2 regions of the Vibrio rhizosphaerae genome follow, and region 1 is predicted to be linked to the other one. Evidence: riboswitches for the same ligand, from Rfam matches in the RefSeq annotation. Region 1 holds a riboswitch; the other holds the start of a gene.
The links. Region 1 has a riboswitch for thiamine pyrophosphate ahead of thiC (phosphomethylpyrimidine synthase ThiC). Riboswitches for the same ligand answer to the same signal wherever they lie in the genome.
Positions count from the first base shown of each region.

Region 2: linked by a shared signal. The riboswitch ahead of thiB (thiamine ABC transporter substrate binding subunit) and the one ahead of thiC (phosphomethylpyrimidine synthase ThiC) in region 1 are both predicted to bind thiamine pyrophosphate.

Region 1 is NZ_AP024903.1:3,463,808-3,467,230, reverse strand. It holds gene OCV37_RS15065 (glycoside hydrolase family 43 protein) at 1-553, shown strand, start outside; gene crcB (fluoride efflux transporter CrcB) at 1,000-1,383, shown strand; TPP riboswitch at 1,428-1,526, shown strand; gene thiC (phosphomethylpyrimidine synthase ThiC) at 1,677-3,423, shown strand, end outside.
Region 2 is NZ_AP024903.1:416,422-419,844, forward strand. It holds gene mpl (UDP-N-acetylmuramate:L-alanyl-gamma-D-glutamyl-meso-diaminopimelate ligase) at 1-691, shown strand, start outside; gene OCV37_RS01890 (flavin prenyltransferase UbiX) at 688-1,311, shown strand; TPP riboswitch at 1,352-1,487, shown strand; gene thiB (thiamine ABC transporter substrate binding subunit) at 1,567-2,556, shown strand; gene thiP (thiamine/thiamine pyrophosphate ABC transporter permease ThiP) at 2,571-3,423, shown strand, end outside.

The DNA of each region.
Region 1 (3,423 bases):
TTCATTTTGTCTGGATGCGACAACGTTTGCACATCGTGGGACGCGGTATTATGTCTGGGCACAAAAGGAACCGACCATTGCTGGCAATTCTAATTTATATATTGCTGAAATGCTGTCACCGACAACATTAAAGTTACCGGCCAGTCGTCTGTCGATCCCTGAGTTTGACTGGGAGGTTCAGGGCTTTATGGTGAATGAAGGTCCGTACATTTTGATTCGTCATGGGAAAGTCTGGTTGACCTATTCCGCCAGTGCTACCGATGAGCGCTATTGTATGGGACTTTTACAAGCTGATGAAAATGCGGATTTACTTGACCCGGCCAGTTGGCACAAATCGCCAAACCCAGTGTTTGTCACCAATGCGGACAAGCATGTTTTCGGGCCAGGACACAGCTGTTTTACCAAAGATGAGCAGGGGCATGATATTTTGGTTTATCATGCCCGTGATTATACAGAGATTGACGGTGACCCGTTGTGGGACCCGAACCGCCATACCCGAATGAAGCCGGTTGTCTGGGATGGTGATCAGCTGGTTCTGGGTCAGGCTGAATAATGAATTGGATCGGTGTTGAATCGCAAGAGCAACACCGATACGACGAAAGACCGGTGTCTGTCTTGCTTGGAATTGAGGAATCGACTTCGATATAAATTAACTGAGTTGATTCCTCAGTGACATGTCACTCTGATGTTCGGAGCGGATTTATATTTTTGATCTTCTTCATCTCACACAGTACCATCATTTTATTCATCTCCCTCAAATCACAGATAATGAGTTGTGTAGTATAGACAGTCATTGTATATCGGCACTTGTATGCGTTGAGATCCTGACTTAGGTATCAACTATATGATAATTGATGAATATAAAATCGGGTTAAGTACAGGATTAAAGCAATAAAGTGACTCCTGTAACTTTTTTATGGTGTGAATTTATCTAAGGCCCAGTGCTCTTATTTTTAATGGTAAAAAGGGTGTCACTCGGTCTTTTTTGAGGAAATGATGATGAGTCAGTTCTCTATACTTGGCTTTATAGCCTTTGGGGGCGCATTTGGTGCTTGCTCTCGTTATTTAATTTCAGAGCTTTGTGCCTTTTTATTTGGTAAAGGTTTTCCTTATGGAACGCTGACAGTGAATATTTTAGGCTCCTTGATGATGGGGCTTTTAATTGCCGCAATTCAGGAACAGCTAATTTCCGTTGAGCCATGGCGTCAAATTATCGGATTGGGATTCTTAGGTGCTTTGACTACCTTCTCTACGTTCTCAATGGATAATGTCTTGCTAATGCAGCAGGGAGCATTTCTCAAATTTGGCCTGAATATTTTGTTGAATGTGGTTTTGAGTATTTCTGCGGCGTGGGTTGGGTTTCAACTGCTCACGAAGAGTTAAATCGTTTTTTTACTTTGTTTAATAAAAGCCATTCTCTATAATGTTTTTACTTGTCGGAGTGCCAAAAGGCTGAGACCGTTCATTCGGGATCCGTTGAACCTGATCAGGTTAATACCTGCGAAGGGAACAAGAGAGAATATTCAGGCTATATTTCATTTCATCACAGCCTCTCTATTGTCCGAAAATCTGTCTGTATGTCGTTTTCTTGATCATACGACAATCGATTTTCACCTCTTGTCTCTGCATCCTTCCGTCAAGCATTTCTTTCTTAACCATTTACTGGAGAAAAATGCATGTCGAGCCGTAAACAATCCAGACTGGAAGCTAAACAGTTTATTGAAAACATCCAGTCAACACCTTACCCCAATTCAACCAAAGTCTATGTACAGGGATCCCGGACCGATATCCGGGTACCGATGCGAGCGATTCAACTGGCCGATAGTCTGGTCGGACAATCCAATGATGGCCCACGCTATGAGCCCAACGAAGCGATCCATGTTTATGATACATCTGGGGTGTACACCGATCCTGAATATACCGTTGATGTTTATCAGGGGTTGCCTCCGTTAAGACAGCATTGGATAGAAGCGCGGTCTGATACACAAGTCATTGATCAAATGACCTCTCATTATGCGCGTGAGCGTCTGGCGGATCATACGCTGGATACGTTGCGCTATGGTCATCTACCACGTATTCGTAAGGCATTGTCCGGCCATTGTGTGACTCAGCTCCATTATGCCCGTCGCGGAATCATAACACCTGAAATGGAGTTTATTGCGATTCGTGAGAACATGCAGCGGCAGCAGTATCGCGATGAACAGTTGAATTTACAGCATCCGGGAGAGAGCTTCGGTGCGCATTTACCTGAGGCGATCAGTGCTGAATTTGTCCGACGTGAAGTTGCAGAAGGGCGGGCGATTATTCCTGCCAATATCAATCACCCTGAATCTGAACCGATGATTATCGGGCGTAATTTTCTGGTCAAAGTGAATGCCAATATTGGTAATTCTTCGGTCACATCATCGATTGAAGAAGAAGTCGAGAAACTTGTCTGGTCTACGCGTTGGGGGGCTGACACGGTGATGGACCTGTCAACCGGACGTAATATTCATGAGACAAGGGAATGGATTCTGCGTAATAGTCCGGTTCCGATCGGTACGGTTCCAATGTATCAAGCACTGGAAAAAGTAAACGGTGTTGCCGAGAATCTGACTTGGGAAGTGATGCGAGATACATTGATTGAACAAGCAGAACAAGGCGTTGATTACTTCACCATTCATGCCGGCGTCTTGCTGCGTTATGTGCCGATGACTGCGAAACGAGTGACAGGAATTGTCTCTCGCGGTGGTTCTATCATTGCCAAGTGGTGTCTGGCCCATCATGAAGAAAACTTTCTCTATACCCATTTCCGGGATATTTGTGAAATCTGCGCTCAGTATGATGTTTCGCTTTCGTTAGGTGATGGGCTTCGGCCCGGTTCGGTGGCGGATGCGAATGATGAAGCCCAGTTCTCTGAACTCAGAACATTGGGAGAACTGACTAAAATTGCATGGGATTATGATGTTCAGGTGATGATTGAAGGCCCCGGACATGTACCGATGCACTTAGTTAAAGAGAATATGGAAGAACAGTTGCGCCACTGTTCGGAAGCTCCATTCTATACGTTAGGCCCGCTGACGACTGATATTGCACCGGGATATGACCATATTACGTCGGGGATTGGTGCCGCCATGATTGGTTGGTACGGTTGCGCTATGCTCTGTTATGTCACCCCGAAAGAGCATCTCGGATTACCTAATAAAGACGATGTAAAAACCGGATTAATCACCTACAAAATTGCCGCTCATGCAGCGGATTTAGCGAAAGGGCATCCCGGTGCACAGATTCGAGACAATGCTCTGTCAAAAGCCCGGTTCGAATTCCGCTGGGAAGACCAGTTTAATCTGTCGCTAGATCCGGTGACTGCTCGTGCTTTCCATGATCAGACATTGCCTCAGGAATCGGGAAAGGTCGCTCATTTTTGTTCAATGTGTGGTCCTA
Region 2 (3,423 bases), 460 kb from region 1:
TCTGGCATTAAATGATGTTTTAGAACGCGGATGCTGGAGTGAACAAGAGTTCTGCGGAGAGAATGCAAACTGGAATGCAACAAAATTGGCAAAAGATGGATCATCATTCCAAATATTATTCAATGGTGAGTCTGTCGGCACGGTTTCATGGGATTTGATCGGCGATCATAATGTACATAACGCAATCATGGCCGTTGCGGCAGCGCGTCATGTCGGTGTTTTGCCGGCCATCGCTTGTGAAGCGCTGGGCGATTTTGTCAATACGAAACGTCGTCTGGAGCTGCGTGGTGAAGTGCATGGTGTGACGGTTTATGATGACTTTGCCCACCATCCGACGGCCATTCAACAGACATTGGCCGGGCTGCGTGCGAAAGTCGGGGCGCAACGGATTCTGGCGGTACTGGAACCTCGCTCGGCAACGATGAAAATGGGTGTGCATAAGCAGGCGCTGGCAGATGCTTTGGCTCAGGCGGATATGGTGTTTATCTATCAGCCGCAAGAATTGACATGGCCTGTTGCTGATGTGGTCGCACAGTGTCACCAGCCGGGATACACGGCTGATGAGATTGATGCTTTAGTACAACAAGTGGTGCAGGTCGCTGACGCTGGAGATTCGATTTTGGTGATGAGTAATGGTGGTTTCGGCGGCATTCATGACAAACTCCTGCAACAGTTGGAGGGGCGCGTATGAGCCGTCTTTCGCATGAAAAATCGATTACCCTTGCTTGGACCGGCGCTTCTGGCGCTCCTTATGGCTTACGCTTACTGCAACACCTGCTGGCTGCGGATTATCAGGTCTATCTGTTAATTTCATCAGCAGCCAGAGTTGTGTTGGCGACCGAGCATGGCCTCAAGCTTTCTGCTGCGCCGGATAAGGCCCATCAGGCTTTGGTTGAGCACCTGCAATGTCGTGGGGAACAGTTGGTTGTCTGTGGCAAAGAAGATTGGTTTTCTCCGGTGGCTTCCGGTTCGTCTGCGCCCAAACAAATGGTCGTTTGCCCGTGTTCTGCCGGGAGTGTTGCTTCGATTGCTTATGGGATGTCGGACAATTTGATTGAGCGGGCAGCCGATGTGGTGATCAAAGAAAAAGGACAACTGCTGCTGGTGGTGCGGGAAACCCCTTTTTCAACGGTTCATTTGGAAAATATGCTCAAGTTGTCTCAGGTCGGTGTGACGATTATGCCGGCCGCACCCGGATTTTATCATCAGCCGGAGTCGATTGATGATTTAGTCGATTTTATGGTTGCGCGGATTCTTGATCATCTGGGGATTGAGCAAACGGTTGTGCCGCGCTGGGGATATCAGCGCTGAATCATCAGTAGCACATTGATTCAATTCACAGTAAAATCATCCGCACTCATCGGGGAGCTTCCATGACAAATAACCGGTTCGGGATGTTGTTATGGTGCTGAGATTGGGCAATTGCCCGGAACCCGCAACGACCTGAACCAGATAATGCTGGCGTAGGAATTGAGTTTGGTCTGCCCTTTTTTGAGGCCTGCCTCAACCCTGTGCCGCTCGTAGCAAGGAGAGCGAGCTGTGACATTGAACTATTCTAAAGCCTCGATTTATGCAGGCATCTTCGCCCTGAGTCTGACCGCTGGCGCGGTGCAGGCCAAATCCCCGACATTAACCGTTTATACCTACGATTCATTTACTTCAGAATGGGGCCCCGGGCCTGCGATTCAGAAAGCATTTGAGGCGCGCTGTGGCTGTGAGCTGAATTATGTCGCCCTCGATGACGGTGTATCCATTCTTAATCGTCTGCGGCTTGAAGGTCATCATAGTCAGGCGGATATCGTTCTGGGGCTGGACGACAGCCTGATGGCAGAAGCCAAACAGACGGGGCTGTTCGCTAAACATCATGTCAATACTGCAGCATTGACGTTACCCAATGGGTGGCATGATGATGTGTTCATTCCTTACGATTATGGTTATTTTGCCTTTGTGTATCGTAAGGATCGACTCCCTCACCCACCTCAGAGTCTTAAAGCTCTGGTCGGACAATCCCCGGACTTGAAAATTATCTATCAGGATCCACGCACCTCGACACCGGGGCAAGGGTTACTGTTATGGATGAAATCCGTCTATGGTGAGCATGCGGCAGAGGCTTGGCAACAATTGGCGAAGAAAACAGTGACGGTCACCAAAGGCTGGTCGGAGGCTTATTCGATGTTTCTGAAAGGTGAGTCGGATATGGTTCTGTCGTACACCACTTCGCCGGCTTATCATCAGGTCGCTGAGCAGGATGACCGATATGCTGCGGCTGAGTTTTCGGAAGGCCATTACATGCAGGTTGAAGTGGCGGCGAAATTGGCGGGCAGTCCACATCAGGCGCTGGCCGATCAGTTCATGCAGTTTATGTTGAGTGAGGATTTTCAGTCGGTGATCCCGACGACGAACTGGATGTATCCGGTCACCTCGGTCACTCTGCCGGACGCTTTCCGTCATCTCTCTGTCCCGAAAAAAACATTGCAGTTTAGTGCGACGCAGGTTGCTGAAAACCGCAAACATTGGATTCGCGAGTGGCAAACCGCGCTCACGCAAGCTCGATAGCCGCTGCCGTGAAATTGCAACGGACGCCCCGCATCGGGCTCTGGGTCGCCACGGGGGTGGTGGCCTTTATTTTGAGTGCTTTTGGCGCATTGTTGGTTCATGCTTCTGGTCTCGAACTGACCGCTGTGCTGAGCGATCCTTATTATCTCCATGTCACGCGGTTTAGTTTTTATCAGGCACTGTTATCCACGCTGTTCAGTGTGATTCCGGCAATTCCGGTTGCCTTAGCTCTGCATCGTCGTGCATTTCCCGGACGTGAGTTACTGATCAAACTCTTCTCTACCACCTTGGTTATTCCTGTATTGGTCGGGGTATTTGGTTTATTGGCGATTTATGGTCGCAGTGGCTTTATTGCCGGGGGAATGCATTCGCTGGGACTGGATTTCAGTGTTTCAATCTATGGCTTGAACGGGATCTTGCTGGCACATGTTTTTTTTAACCTGCCTTATGCCAGCCGCCTGTTTTTACATTCGCTGGAAATGATTCCGAAAGAGCAAAATTTATTAGCCTGTCATCTGGGAATGACACCGTGGCAAGTGTTCCGTTACGTCAACTGGCCGCGGATTCGCCAACAAATTCCTCATGTCGCCGGGTTGGTTTTCATGTTGTGTTTTACCAGCTTTGCGACTGTGATGGCTCTGGGGGGCGGGCCGCAGTCTACGACGATCGAACTGGCAATTTATCAGGCGATTAAGTTTGATTTTGATCTGCGCGCCGGTGCCATGCTGGCTCTGTGGCAAATGGTATTGTGCGGTTTGTTGGCTTTTATGCTGCAAAGTCTGACGAAAACTATCAATGTCAGTAGTCAGGGAGTTTCCCCTCGTCAGCCGTTATTCCGGGATAGCCGTTGGGCACGTTACTGGGATT